DNA from 2 places in the Actinoplanes sp. NPDC051475 genome. Region 2 is predicted to be linked to the other one. Evidence: riboswitches for the same ligand, from Rfam matches in the RefSeq annotation. Region 2 holds a riboswitch; the other holds the start of a gene.
The links. A riboswitch is a leader RNA that binds a small molecule or an ion and turns the genes downstream of it on or off. The one in region 2 is predicted to bind ZMP and ZTP.

Region 1 (7,144 bases), on a different contig from region 2:
CGATCAGCTCGCCGTCCAGGGCGCGCCAGGCGGTCGGCAGCGCCATGAGGCCGAGCACGAGGCCCGCCTCGCAGGCGGCCTCGGCGAGGCGGCGCGCACGGTCTGATGTCATGGTCATCACCTTGCCGTCACCGAGGGTGCGCGCGCTTCCCTCCGCAGCCGGATCGGCGCCTATGACTTTCGGCAGAGCCCTTTCGTCCCCGGTCCGGGGCAAAAAACCCGAAAGGCCGCATCGGGTACGCGTACCGCCTAGCGTGGGACAGGTCGCCCCGTTCCGGCGGCGACCTCCCGCCACCGGCGAAAGGTGACCCCATGACCGTGCAGATCCCCGCCGCCCGGTACGACGACCTCGCCGAGACCCTGGCCGTCCGGATCGAACGGCGGCTGGCCGCGCTCGCCGACGAGTTGGAGCACGCGGGCGTCGTCGCGTACGAGGCGGACCGGGGTCTCGCGACCCGGGGCGGCGTGGTGAGAATGACCGTCGCCGATATGTCCGCGGTCGTCGCCGCGGTCGTGCTGGACACTGGGCAAACCGCCCCGTAACGTGGCCTGAGCGGCGCGGATGTGGCGCCGCCCGGCCCTGCGACACCAGCGCGACGAACCACGAAGCTTGCCGGGTCCACGACCGATAATGGTCATGTCCGGAAGCGCGTGGGAGGGGTTGCGGTGACCGTCACGGCGCCGTCGGCGTGGGAGACCATGCCGGCGTTGATGTACCACTCCGTGTCCGCGGTCGCCGGCCCGATGCGCGACCTGGCCGTGCCGCCGGAGCGGCTCGCCGAACAGCTTTCCGCGCTGACCGCGGCCGGCTATCGGCTCGTCGGGCTCACCGAGGCGCTGGACCTGCTCGAACAGGGCTGCCCGGACCGGCTGATCGCCGTCACCTTCGACGACGGCTACCGCGACTTCCTCACCGAGGCCGTCCCGGTGCTCGCCGAGGCCGGCGCCGGCGCCACCCTCTATGCGTCCGTCGGGCACCTCGGCGAGTACGCCGACTGGCTGGGCCGCTGGTCCCCGGACTTCGGCAAGCTGCTCACCTGGGACGAGCTGGCCGAGGTCGCCGACGCCGGCATCGAGATCGGCAACCACAGCCTGGTCCACCACCCGCTCGACGTCCTGCCCGCCGCCCAGCTGCTCGAGGAGACCGTCCGCAGCAAGGACGAGCTGGAGCAGCGACTCGGCCGGCGGGTGCGCAGCTTCGCGTACCCGCACGGCTACAACGGCGCCAAGGTGCGGGCCGCCGTGCTCGCCGCCGGGCACGACAACGCCACCGAGGTGGGCCGGCGGCTGCACACGCCGGGGGAGCGCCGCTTCGCCGTACCCCGGTTGCAGCCGACCCCGGACCTGACCGGCGCCGAGCTCGTGGCCCTGGTGGCCGGCGGGGGCTCGCCGCTGGTGCCGCGGCTCAAGCAGCTCGCGCAGCCCGGCTGGCGGGCCGTCCGCCGGCTGGCCCGGGCCGCCGGCCGGAACCTGACATGAGTCCCTCGCACCGCGCGCCCCGCCGCAAGCTGAGCCGCCGCCAGGTGCTGGGCTTCGCCGCGCTCGCGGCGGTGCCGGCGGCCACCGTGACCGCGCTGCAGATCCGCCCGGACGACGGGCCCGCGGAGGCGACCAGCTCTCCCGGCCGGCCGGCCACCGGAGCCCCGCGCGCGTCGGCTGCTGCCCCGCCGGCGGTGGTGACCAAGGGCGGCGGCACGGTGCCGTTCCGGCCGGGCAAGGCGATGCTCGGCGCGTATCTCGACCTGTCCGGCACCACCCGTGCCCAGGCGCAGAAGTTGCGCCGCGAGCAGATCGGCCGCGACGAGCGGATCCTGAACGTGTTCTACGACTGGGACGACCTGCTGCCGCGCTCGATCGACGGGCTGCCGGAGCACGCGTTCCCCATGGTGTCCTGGCGCGGCACCCGCTACGCCGATATCACCTCCGGCGCGAGCGACGACCTCATCGCCCGCGCCGCCCGCCGGCTCAAGAGCATCGGCCGCCCGCTGCTGCTGCGCTGGGGCTGGGAGATGAACGGCGACTGGTACGACTGGGGCGCCGTCCGCAACGACAAGAACGCCAAGGGCTTCGTCGACTCCTGGAAGCGGCTGCACCGGATCTTCGGCGAGCAGGGCGCGGACAACGTCGCGTGGGTGTGGAGCCCCAACTGGAACTCGTCACCGGTCGCCGACTGGAACACGTACGCCGCCCTGTACCCCGGGGACAAGTACGTCGACTGGGTCGGTGTCTCCGGCTACAACCTGCACCACGAGAACCCCGAGACGCTGTTCGGCCCCATCTACCGCTCCTACGCCGCCCGCAAGCCCATCCTCATCACCGAGGTCGGTGCCGTGGACCGCGGGGGCCGGACCAAGGCGGACTGGATCACGCTGTTCGCCGACTGGGTCACCGCGCACCCGGCGGTGGGCGGGGTGACCTGGTTCGACACCGACACCCACCCCGGGTACACGGAGAAGTGGCGCATCGACACCGACGCCGAGTCGCTCAAGGCGTACGTGGCGATGGCGAAGAGCGCCCGCTTCAGCGGTTGACGCCGGCCGCCTTCTCCGCCGCCTCGATCGCGTTGCGGAACAGCATGGCGACCGTCGTCGGGCCGACCCCGCCGACGCGCGGGGTGATGGCCCCGGCGACCCCGGCGACCTCCTCCGCCACGTCGGGCAGCAGGCGGCGGCCCTCGTAGCGCACGCCCGCGCCGATCACGGTGGCCCCGGGGCGCACGTGCTCGGGCTGGATGATGCCCGGCACACCCGCGGCGGCGACGAGGATCTCGGCCCGCCGGGTGTACCGCTGCCAGTCCGGCACGCCGGTGTGCACCACCGTCACGGCCGCGTTCGCCGTCGGGCGCTTCTGCGAGAGCAGCATGGCCAGCGGCCGGCCGATCGTGGCGCCGCGGCCGAGGATCACCACCTCGTGCCCGGCCACCGGGATCTCGTGGTGCGCGAGCAGCGCCTCGATGCCGGCCGGCGTGCACGGCCGGGGCCCGGGCAGCCCGACGGAGAGCCGGCCGAGGTTGAGCGGGTGCATGCCGTCGACGTCCTTGTCCGGGTCGACGGTCATGAGCGCGGCGTCGTAGTCGATGTGCGCGGGCGGCGGGTACTGGATCAGCAGGGCGTGCACGTCCGGGTCGGCGTTGAGCCGGTCGATGACCCTGTGCAGGTCGTCCTGGGTGGCGGTGGCCGGCAGGTGCTCGTGCGGGGAGACGAAGCCCAGCTCCGCCGCCTGGCGCTGCTTGATCCGGATGTATCCGGCGCTGGCGTCGTCGTCGCCGACCAGGATCGTGGCGAGCGAGGGCTGGACGCCACCCTCGCGCAGCTTGGCCGCCCGCTGTGCGACGTCGGCCAGGACCGCGTCGGCGACGGGCTTGCCGGGCAGGAGCCGGGCCTCGTGAGCCGGCGCCTCAGGGCTTTCGGACATGCGCGTCTCCCAGAGCGTGGGCACCCAGGCGGACGGCGCCCACGACGTGCTCCCCGATGGTGGTCCATCCTCGATGCCGCCAGTCGCGTGTCGCGGACAAGTATGCCGTGCGTCGCCGCGAGCACCGAAGGGGTGTCACCCGCGCTATTCGACCGCGCTGATGTACAGGGTGCGGAAGGCGGCGGTGTCACCCGCCCGGTAGAGGCCGACGGTCATCCGCTGGTCGCCCGGCAGGGTCAGCTGCTCGCTCCAGGTGCCGTCCCCGGCCGGCGCGATCACCCGGCGGGTCGGCGTGGTCCCGGCCGTCCCTCTCACCGTCAGCGTGTACGGGCCGTCCGAGGCGACCAGCCCCGACGCGGACACCGCCACGACCCGGTTGCCCGACGCGTCCACCGGCCCGGAGGGGGCGGCGGAGAGGGCGGTCACCGTTGTCTCGTACGTCTCCCGCGACGTGCCGAACGACAGCCAGCTGGCACCGCCGAGCACCGCGAGAACCAGCGCCAGCGGCAGCAGCTGCCTCACCAGCCGGCTGCGCTGAGCCTTCTCGTCGGCGGCCGCCTGTTCCTCGTCCTCCGGTGGCACCACGGACATGACGATCGTCCGGGCCTCGGCCATCACCGTCGCGTCCCGGGGGGTGAGGTCGATGCGGGACCGCCGCTCGCCGACCGGCCGGGGTTGCTCCTCGGTGGCGGCCGGGGCGGCCAGGGCCCCCTTCGGCAGCAGCAGCGGGACGGCGAGCGCGATGAGCGTCAGGCTGCCGGTCGCGAGGGTCCAGGACAGCCGGTCCAGCGGGACGCGGCACAGGTAGATCAGCAGGCCGGCGACGACCAGCACGGCCATGCTCAGCGCCGGGGCCAGCACGGTGCGCTCGACGGCGGTGAGCGTACGGCGGCTGAACAGGGCACCGGTGACCGCGATGCCCGGCAGCACGAAGGCCAGTAGCAGGCCGCCGGCGACGGTCAGCGGCTTCGGCCCGGCCAGGACGGCCACGGCGGCGGCGACGGTGAGCCCGGCGACGACCCGGGTGAGCAGCGTGTTCACTGGGCCCCCATGCGGTAGACGCGGACGGTGCCGTTGTCGTAGAGCCGGTCGACCCCGGTCAGCGAGTCGAACTTGGCGATCTGTGTCGTGGTCAGCGGCCGGGTGATGGAGCCCGCGTTCGGGTCGTTCTCGAAGTACGCCTCGCCCTCGGGCAGCTGCTCCGACAGGCGCTTGTCCACCACGAGGTACTGGATGGCGAGGTCGGAGACGAACTGGTCCTCCGCCAGGCCCCAGTCGTCGGCGTAGTAGAGCGGGCCGACCTCGCGGACCGGGTCCTGCCGGCCGTACGTGGACGCCAGCGACACCGACGTGACGTCACCGCCGATCCGGTTCCGCGGCCCCAGGCTGCGCCGCTCCCAATCGGCGGCGTCCACGCCGTACACGTCGACCGACCGCTCGAAACCGCCGGCCAGGTACGGGCCCGGCAGGATGGAGCCGAGCGGCGGCCAGCCACCGGCCCGGGCGCCGATCATCAGCAGGGTGATCATCGCCGAGCCGGCAGCGACCCGGCTGTACAGGTTCCAGCCGCCGGGCGCGATCACGTCGATCGCCGGCGCGGCGGCCCGCCAACGGTGCCCCTCGGCGTCCTTGGCCGGGATGATCTGCACGCCGCGGACCAGCGCGATCGCGGCCAGGATCGAGATCGGCACGTACGTGAAGGTGGAGAGGCGACCGGCGATCTCCGGGCCGTTCTGCCCAAGGAAGCGCACGCCGTTGCCGGCGAAGAAGACGGCGCCGCCGATGACCGCCGCCCACCGCCAGGAGTCCCGGTCCCGGCGGTGGATCATGTCGCGGACCAGCGCGGCGTAGAGCACGAAGAGCCCCAGCAGGCCGGTGCCCTGCACGAGCAGCTGGCCGACGCTGACCGACGCCGTGGTGGACGACGCCTCCGAGCGGCCGTTGATCAGGTTCGAGATGGTCTGCCCGACCTGCTCCACCGGCGCTTCGAGATAGCCGACCACGTCGCGGGCCACGGTGAGCATCCAGACGGCAACCACGACCATGGCCACCGCCGGCATCACCAGGGCGGTCCAGCGCCGCGGCCGCTGCACCGTGAGCTCCACCACGGCGAGCATGAGCAGCGTGATGAACAGGGCGAACGCGGTGACGTGGTGGCTGACCGTGGTGAGCGCGGCCGAGCAGATCGCCAGCGTCAGGAACTGCCGGCCGCCCTCGGCCCGCCACCGCCGGGTCGCCCAGATCGTCAGCATGAAGAACGGCAGCGCCGCGGTCTGGTAGAGGAACATCGAGTTGAAGAACAGATAGTGCAGGGCTGTCGCGTACGTCGCACAGCAGACGCCGGCGACGGCGGGGGAGTTGCTCGCCCGCAGCACCGCCGCGAACAGGACCGCGACGAACACGAGGTGCGCCACACCGGCCACGACGACGCCCGCCGCGGTCACCGGCAGGCCGGTCATCGACGTCACGGCGGCGCCCATCTCCGCGAGCCCGGGGAAGTGCACGGCCGGCGGGAGGGCCGGGTTCGGCTGGAACAGCTTTCCCGACTCCACGATGACCGTCGTCGCCAGCCAGTGCTGGAGCTCGTCGGGGAAGCGGAACTGGTCCGGGCTGTACATCCACTTCAGCAGGTACTGGTGCAGCGCCAGCCCCATGACGAGCAGGAACGACTCGGCGACCCCCGCCATGCGGCGGCTGAGCAGCCGGATCACCACAGGGGTGAAGACCACGACCTGGCCGCCCCAGTACGCGTACGGCGCGTTGCCGGTGCTGACCCGGCCTCCGGCGTAGGCGAGCGCCACCATGAGCACGCCCAGCGCGGAGATCGTCAGCACCGCGGGGGCGTGGCCCAGGTCGGGCAGCTCGCGCCGGGGACGGGCGGGTTTGGGCGCCCGCCCGGGGTCGGCCGTGGTGGCGGCCGGCGCGGCGGCCTTGGCGGGCTTGCCTGCCTTGGCTCCCGGCACGACGGGGATGATGGCGGTGACGACCTCGGTGGGCGGGGCGACCGTCGCGGCGGGCAGCACCATCGTGTCGTCGGCCCGCGGCCGGAGCACCACGGTCTCCTCGCCGGCGTCCCGCGCCGGCCTCGGCTTGGCCGGGGCGGGGGGTGTCTTCTTGACCGGCGCCGGCAGCACGACCGTGTCCTCCGGCGACGGTCCCATGGGCTTCGCCGGCTCCGCCGGCTTCGCTGGGGCCGTCGTCATGATGACCGTCTTGTCGGGATCGTCCTCGGTCGTCCGGCCGCTGGGCAGCTGCATGACGACGGTCTTGTCCGGGTCGGTCTCACCCTCGACCTGAGGTGGAGGCTTCTCGGTCTCACCCTCTACCTCAGGTTCAGCCTTCGGGTCGTTCTGCTCCTCGTCGCTCAGGACCATCGTCGGCTCGTCCTGATCGGGGATCGGCTTCTTCGGCACGCCCGTGGTCGTCTGGATGTCGGCGTGGGCCGAGGGCTCGGCGCCCGCAGGGGCTGCCGGGCGTACCCGGGCCGGAACCTGGGGTGCTGCGGACCGTCCCTGGTCGTCGTCCTGGGCCCGCGCCGGCTCGGCCGCGCGCTGCTCGGGCATGGGTTCGGCCTCCCCGGCCTGGTCGGGGGCCCCGGACGGGTCCGTCGCGTCGTTCGGGGCCTCGAAGTGCTGGATCGAGGTCATGGGTACGGCCGGGCGCAGTGCCGGCTCGCCGGGTTCCGGGTCGGGCACGGTCAGCATCCGGCCGCCGCCCCGCGTCGCGGACG
Region 2 (7,144 bases):
CCGGCGTCGTGGACGCGCCGAACGCCGCGACGATCGCGACGACCAGGCCGCCGGCGGCACCGAGGCGCCACCGGCGGCGAGATCGGGGGATGACTGCGGGGACGGTCATGACATCTCCTCGTACGGAGGGGACCGGACGCGCGGGGTTCGCGTCCGGAGTACCTCGCCGCGGGAAACGGAGCCGGTTTCGCGCGGCGAGGACGAAGCCGGGGAAAGCTCCGTACGGGAAGGCGATCGTGTGAGAGAGCGCTCCCCCGTGCTGTGACGTTAAGTTCGTTACGTCGATGTGTCAAAGGTTCGGCGGACTGGTTACGCGAACGGTTCCGGAACCGGTTCCGCCGTCCGGTCAGCCCAGTTCCGGTCCCCTTGCGTCATCCGGTATCGTCAGCACTCCTCACCGTCCACTGTCGAGCCGCCATCACCGCTCTGAACAGGGAATATGCAATCCGGCTCCATTCGGAGACGCGCCGCCGCGACGGCGCTCGCGGCGGCCGGATAACGCTTTTCCGGACGGCCATCGATGCGCCCGAATGAGCTGTTTCGAGAAGGACGGGCTTACGCGGCATTCCGGTCACGCCGGGCAGCGCCGGACCACCTACAGTGGCCCGTATGCGGCTGGTGCTGACGACCGACACCCACGTCCCGAAGCGGGCCCGCGACCTCCCGCCCGAACTATGGACCGCGATCGACGCGGCGGACGTGGTGGTCCATGCCGGCGACTGGGTCGACGTCGGGATGCTGGACGCCCTCGAGACGCGGTCCCGCCGGCTGATCGCCTGCTACGGCAACAACGACGGCCCCGCGCTGCGCTCCCGCCTGCCGGAGATCGCCCGAGCGGACCTCGACGGCGTACGACTTGCGGTGATCCACGAGACCGGCGACGCCAAGGGCCGCGACGAGCGCTGTGCGGCGGCCTTCCCGGACACCGACGTCCTGGTATTCGGCCACTCCCACATCCCCTGGGACACGACGGCGCCCGGCGGCTTGCGGTTGCTCAACCCCGGCTCGCCCACGGACCGGCGCCGGCAGCCGCACTGCACGTACATGACGGCGACGATCTCCGACGGTCGGGTCTCGGACGTGGTCCTGCACCGCCTCGCTCGGTGACGGCCGCCGGGTCAGATCAGCCGGACCGGACCGGCGTCGATCGCGACGCGGAACAGCGAATACGGGTAGCGGCGCAGATCCCGGCCGTTCTGGTACGTGGCCTGCCGGTGCAACTGGTTGGCCGTCACGTACAGATATCCATCCGTCACCGACATGGTGTCCGTCCACAGGAGCCGCGGGTCGTGCACGAGAGTCTCGATCACGCCGTCCGGCAGCCGTCGCAGGATCGCGTTGTGCTCGGCGTTCGTCAGGTAGAAGCGGCCCTTGTCGTCGGTCTCCAGCCCGTCCGAGACGCCGCCCTTGTCCCCCTCGTCCACCACCGTCGCCGCCACCTCGTCGTCACTCATGGCGCGGTCGACCAGGGCGTCCGTGGAGACGCTGTACCAGCGCCGGGACATCAGGGGGCAGTAGTAGAGCCGCTCGCCGTCGGCCGCGATCGCGATGCCGTCCGCGCCCATGGTGACCGGCTCGGGCGGCCCGTCCGCGGGCCGTTCGAGGAACGGCGCGCCCTCCACGACGGGAAGGAAGCCCGGCGGCCGCTCAGCCTTGGTGGACGGGTGGTCGTGCAGGCGCCGCCACGCCGTTCCGCTCCTGAGGTCGACCACGATGATGCCGTTCGGGCCCTTGTCCGACGAGTCGGTGATGTATGCGACCCGGCGCCGCAGGTCGAAGCGCACGTCGTTCAGGTACGTCGTGGGCAGCGCCGTCCCGCGGTCGAAGCAGATCGTGTGCACCACGGTGTCGGTGGCGAGGTCGATGCAGACCAGCTTGGGGCCGCCGACCTGCGTCTCCTCGAACATCGGGGAGCCGGTGTCGAGCACCCAGAGCCGGTTCGCCGGGTCGACGACGACGCTCTGCACGGACACGAACGCCCGCGGGTCGTCGTTGCTGGACGGGGTGTTGTGCGCCTGGTCGGGGTAGGCGACCACGCTGCCGTCCCGCAGCTCGCCGACGGTGAAGACGACCTCATCGCCCCACTTCGGGAAGTTTACGAAGATCCGGCCGCCGGCCGACACGGTGACGCCGGTGGGCATCGGGCCGCAGTCGAACGTGTGCACCGTCTCCAGCGAGCCGATGGGCTCGTCGGTGGGTTGGTCGCTCATCGAAAGCGCATACCCCCGGCACCACCCGGTGAAACAGACAGAACGGGCCCGGCCGGAGCCGGGCCCGCCCGCGGTCTCAGACGCCCAGGTCGACGCTCGGGTAGAGCGGGAAGGCGCCGAGCAGCTCGGTCGCCTGCTTGCTGATGCGGTCGGCGACGGCCGGGTCCAGGTCGAACTTGGCCTTGGACGCGCCGGCCTTCGTCTGCGACAGGACCGTGTGCATCAGCTCGGCGATCTGGTCCATCTCCGCCGTACCGAGGCCGCGGGTGGTCAGGGCCGGGGTGCCGACGCGGATGCCGGAGGTGTACCAGGCGCCGTTCGGGTCCTGCGGGATCGAGTTGCGGTTGGTGACGATGCCGCTGTCCAGCAGCGCCTGCTCCGCCTGGCGGCCGGTCAGGGCGTACTTGTCGACGTCGATCAGGACCAGGTGGTTGTCGGTGCCGCCGCTGACCACGGTCGCGCCGCGCTTGATCAGGCCCTCGGCGAGCGCCTGGCTGTTGTCGACGATGCGCTGCGCGTAGTCGGCGAACTCCGGCCGGCGGGCCTCGGCGAAGGCGATCGCCTTGGCGGCCATCACGTGGCCGAGCGGGCCGCCGAGGACCATCGGGCAGCCGCGGTCGACCTGGTCGGCCAGCTCCGGCTGGCAGAACACCGCGCCGCCGCGGGGGCCGCGCAGGCTCTTGTGGGTCGTCGTGGTGACGATGTGGGCGTGCTCGATCGGGTTGAAGTCGCCGGTGAAGACCTTGCCGGCGACCAGGCCCGCGAAGTGCGCCATGTCGACCATGAAGGTCGCGCCCACCTCGTCGGCGATCTCCCGCATGATCCGGAAGTTCACCTTGCGGGGGTACGCCGAATAGCCACCGACGATGATCAACGGCTTGAACTCGCGCGCCGACTCGCGCAGGGCGGCGTAGTCGATCTGGCCGGTGGCCGGGTCCACGCCGTAGCTGCGCTGATCGAACATCTTGCCGGAGATGTTGGGGCGGAATCCGTGGGTGAGGTGGCCACCCGCGTCCAGCGACATGCCGAGCATCCGCTGGTTGCCGAACGCCTGGCGCAGCTCGGCCCACTCGGCGTCGGTGAGGTCGTTGACGTTGCGCTTCTGCACCTTGGCCAGCGCCGGCGCCTCGACCCGGTCGGCGAGCACAGCCCAGTACGCGACGAGGTTGGCGTCGATGCCGGAGTGCGGCTGCACGTACGCGTACGGCGCGCCGAACAGGGCCTTGGCGTGCTCGACGGCCACCGACTCGACGGTGTCGACGTTCTGGCAGCCGGCGTAGAAGCGGCGGCCGATGGTGCCCTCGGCGTACTTGTCGGAGAGCCAGTTGCCCATCGCGAGCAGCACGGCGGGAGACGCGTAGTTCTCGGACGCGATCAGCTTGAGGGACTCGCGCTGATCGTGCAGCTCTTTGGCGATCGCGTCGGCGATCCGGGGCTCGACGGCGCGCACGGCGTCCAGCGCGGCGCGGAAAGCGGTCGATTCGGCGTTCAGCTCAGACATCGGACCTCCCTATCACAGGTGATGAGGCCCAGGCGCACGGCAGTCACCCCGGTGGGTGGGACCGCTCCCCGATGGTCATCCATCTTGAACGCGCCAGTCACGGCCCGCCGACGAGCATACCGGCGCCGGACGCCTCGGTCACATCCCTTCCAGGCGTGACCGGGTCTTCTCGTCGCAGAGCGCGCCGGCCAGGCCTGCCTCGAACGCAGCATCCTCCGTGACGCCCAGTTGCGCGGCGAGGGCGTACTCATGAGAGAGGTCGATGCCGAACATCGCCGGGTCGTCGGTGGAGACCGAGCAGAGCACGCCGGCCCCGACGAGCCGAGTGATTGGATGGTCGCACTCGGTGGCATAGCCGAGCCGGATGTTCGACGTCGGGCAGACGTCGAGCACGATGCGGCGCTCGGCCATTTCGGTCAGCAGTTCCGGATCGCCTACTGCGGTGATGCCGTGCCGGATGCGGCTCGCGCCCATCCGCAGCGAGGAACGGACCGACTCCGGGCCCGCCGCCTCCCCCGCGTGCGGGACCAGGCCGAGCCCGTGGTCCGCGGCGTAGCGCATGGCCGGCTCGTACGGCTCGTCCGGGAACCGGCCCTCGCGACCGGCCAGGCCGAACCCGACCACACCCCGGTCGCGGAAGCGGACCGCGGCCTGGGCAACGCGCATGCCGAAGCCGGGGTCGGAGCCGCGGTACTGCTCGGGGGTGAGCCGCACGATCACCCCGTGGGTCTCCTCGGCTTCGGCCGCTCCGTCGCAGTATCCCGCCATCATCGCGTCGAGCCCGATCTCGTCGGCCAGCGCCGGATCGGGAGTGAAGATGCCCTCCACGTACACCGCGCCGTGCTGTTTCGCCTCGCCGGCGTAGTCGACGACGATCCGCCGGAAGTCGTCGGGCGTCCGCAGGCAGGCGGTCGTCACGTTCCACAGGTCGATGAAGTGGTGCAGGTCGCGGAAATCGGTGGCGACGTCCGGCACCGGGAGCCGATTACGGCGCGCGATGGCAGTGAGGGTGTCCGGGCGTACAGAACCTTCGAAGTGGATGTGCAATTCGATCCGCGGCACTCCGGCATTGTGCCCGGGTACGAAACCCGATCATTAGCCTGGGCGGGTGAACGGTGTCCAGATCCTGCTCATCGCCGCGGCCGGCATCGCGATCTCCGCGCTCGCGCACCGGCGGGGCATGCAACCCGGCCTCATCGTCGTGACGCTCGCGGCGGCGGTCAGCTTCGTGCCCGGAATGCCGCGGCTCGAGCTGGAGAGCGAGCTCCTGCTCGCGATCGTGGTGCCGCCGCTGCTGTACTCGGCCACCCGCGCCGCCTCGTTCTCGGGGTTCAACCAGAACCTGCGCGCGATCGTGAACCTCGGAGTGCTGCTGGTGGTGCTGACCGCCGGCGCGCTCGGGGTGCTGTCGTCGTGGCTGTTGCCGTCGTTCGGCCTGGCCGCGGCGTTCGTCATCGGCTCGGTGCTGGCGCCCCCGGACACGATCACCACCGTCTCGCACGGCGCGGAGCTCGGACTGCCACGCCGGGTCACCACGATCCTGACCGGTGAGAGCCTGGTCAACGACGCCACCGCGCTGACCCTGTTCAGCATCGCGGTGGGTGCGGTGAGCGGCGACCACGCCACGTGGGGTGGCGGCATCCGGGAGTTCTTCTACAACGCCGGCGTCGGTGTCGCGATCGGGGCCGGGCTGGCGGCGGCGACCCTGTCGATCCGCAAGAAGCTGCGCAATTCCACGCTCGAGACGGCGCTCGTGCTGCTCGTACCCTTCACCGCGTTCCTCCTGGCCGAGCAGGTGCACGCCTCCGGCATCCTCGCCGTGGTCATGGCGGCCTTCTCCATCAGCATCAACACCTCGATGGATCCGCGGCACCAGTACCCGGGCGCGTACCGGACCCGGCTCCAGGAGGAGGCGTTCTGGCCGGTCGTCGACTTCCTCCTCGAGACGTTCGTGTTCGCGTACATCGGGCTGCAGCTCCGCTTCGTCGTCGAGGAGCTGCGCGCGGACGAGGATCCGGGTCTGACCCGTACCCTCGTCGCCGCCGGCGTCCTGCTGCTCGCGGCGATCGTGGTGCGGCTGGTCGCCGTCTACCTGCTGTTCGGCCGCTGGCGGCTGAACGAGCTGCTGAACCGGCGGCGCCGGGAGGCGGACCCGGAACGGGCGCGCCGCGCCGAGGAGCACCGGGCGCGCCGGATGCGCGGCCGGAAGCGGTTCGACACCCCGCTCGGCCCGCCGACCGCGCGGGAGACCCTGGTGGTCGGCTGGACCGGCATGCGCGGCATCCTCACCCTGGCAGCGGCGGCCGCGATCCCGGAGACGACGTCCGACGGCCGGCTGTTCCCCGGCCGCGAGGCCGCGCAGGCGATCGCCCTCGTCGTCACCTTGGGAACCCTGCTCATCCAGGGAACAACCATCCGTTGGCTCGTACGCCGGCTGGGCATGGACGTCCGCGCCGAGCGCGAACAGGCGGCCGCGATGCGCGCCCACGGCGAGGAGATCGCGGCAGGTGCCGCGACGGGCACCGAGGACGGCGACTTCGACCGCCGGCGCAACGCCCTGAGCAGGGCGGTGATGGAGGGCACCCTCGACGAGGAAACCGCCCGGGACCTGATCGGCGAGCTGGACCTGCGCCAGGCCGCCGAGCACACCATGCCGAAATTGCCGTGAAGCCGGCGGCCCTCCCCCGCAGGGTCACGCCATGTCCACGACGCATGTCTCGCTGACGCCTGTCCGCGTTCGCCGCCCCACGCGGCAGACAGGACCATGGTCATGGCGCTCGACCGACCCAAACACGCCCGCGCACGGCGGGCGTTCGGCCAGAACCTGCTCACCGACCCCCGCGCCCTCCGGCGGCTCGCGGACGCCGCCGAAATCGCCCCCACCGACCTGGTGTACGAGGTAGGCGCGGGCCGCGGCCGCACGTCGGCGGAGTTCTGAGCCCCCCGGCTCACCCCGGACGTGCCGGTGGTCTGGCCGGAGCTCTGGCTGACTCTGTTTCACCTGCTGGACCGGTGAGAGCCTGGTCAGCGTAGATACTGCACGCGCCCGGTCTCCAACACGTCCAACGCGACGGCTACTCGCCGCCACACATAAGGCCGGAGACGTTGTTCTGCCTGCTGAGGAGTACAAAACTCAAATGCGGACAGCTCATCATCCGCGATCTCGAGTTCCGCCACTTGGTCATCTGTCAGCTCGCCCCCGTCGAACAGGAACGCGAGCAGATCGTCCCACGGGCCATGCGGCGGCACCCAGTCGACGATCAACAGGCCGGCCACTGTCACGTCCAGGCCGAGCTCTTCCCGCAACTCGCGGCGAACGGCTTCATGTGGCGCCTCGTTGGCTTCCGCCATTCCGCCCGGCACATCCCAGTCCGGCTTGTACCGCGGATCGACGAGAAGGATGCGCCCCTCCCGATCACGGATGAGGATGTCT

Region 1: it holds a riboswitch for ZMP and ZTP, as region 2 does, so the genes downstream of both, AB0368_RS01320 (tetrahydrofolate dehydrogenase/cyclohydrolase catalytic domain-containing protein) here and AB0368_RS34005 (glycine hydroxymethyltransferase) in region 2, are expected to answer to the same signal.

The regions. Positions count from the first base shown of each region.
Region 1 is NZ_JBFAZZ010000001.1:281,556-288,699, forward strand. Features, by position in the region: gene AB0368_RS01300 (hypothetical protein) at 1-112, opposite strand, end outside; gene AB0368_RS01305 (hypothetical protein) at 313-543, shown strand; gene AB0368_RS01310 (polysaccharide deacetylase family protein) at 667-1,479, shown strand; gene AB0368_RS01315 (glycosyl hydrolase) at 1,476-2,531, shown strand; gene AB0368_RS01320 (tetrahydrofolate dehydrogenase/cyclohydrolase catalytic domain-containing protein) at 2,521-3,414, opposite strand; ZMP/ZTP riboswitch at 3,430-3,511, opposite strand; gene AB0368_RS01325 (hypothetical protein) at 3,559-4,455, opposite strand; gene AB0368_RS01330 (hypothetical protein) at 4,452-7,144, opposite strand, start outside.
Region 2 is NZ_JBFAZZ010000023.1:9,756-16,899, reverse strand. Features, by position in the region: gene AB0368_RS34020 (discoidin domain-containing protein) at 1-109, opposite strand, end outside; gene AB0368_RS34015 (metallophosphoesterase) at 610-1,107, shown strand; gene AB0368_RS34010 (L-dopachrome tautomerase-related protein) at 1,119-2,210, opposite strand; gene AB0368_RS34005 (glycine hydroxymethyltransferase) at 2,287-3,711, opposite strand; ZMP/ZTP riboswitch at 3,731-3,822, opposite strand; gene add (adenosine deaminase) at 3,850-4,773, opposite strand; gene AB0368_RS33995 (sodium:proton antiporter) at 4,820-6,379, shown strand; gene AB0368_RS33990 (rRNA adenine N-6-methyltransferase family protein) at 6,482-6,649, shown strand; gene AB0368_RS33985 (NUDIX hydrolase) at 6,736-7,144, opposite strand, start outside.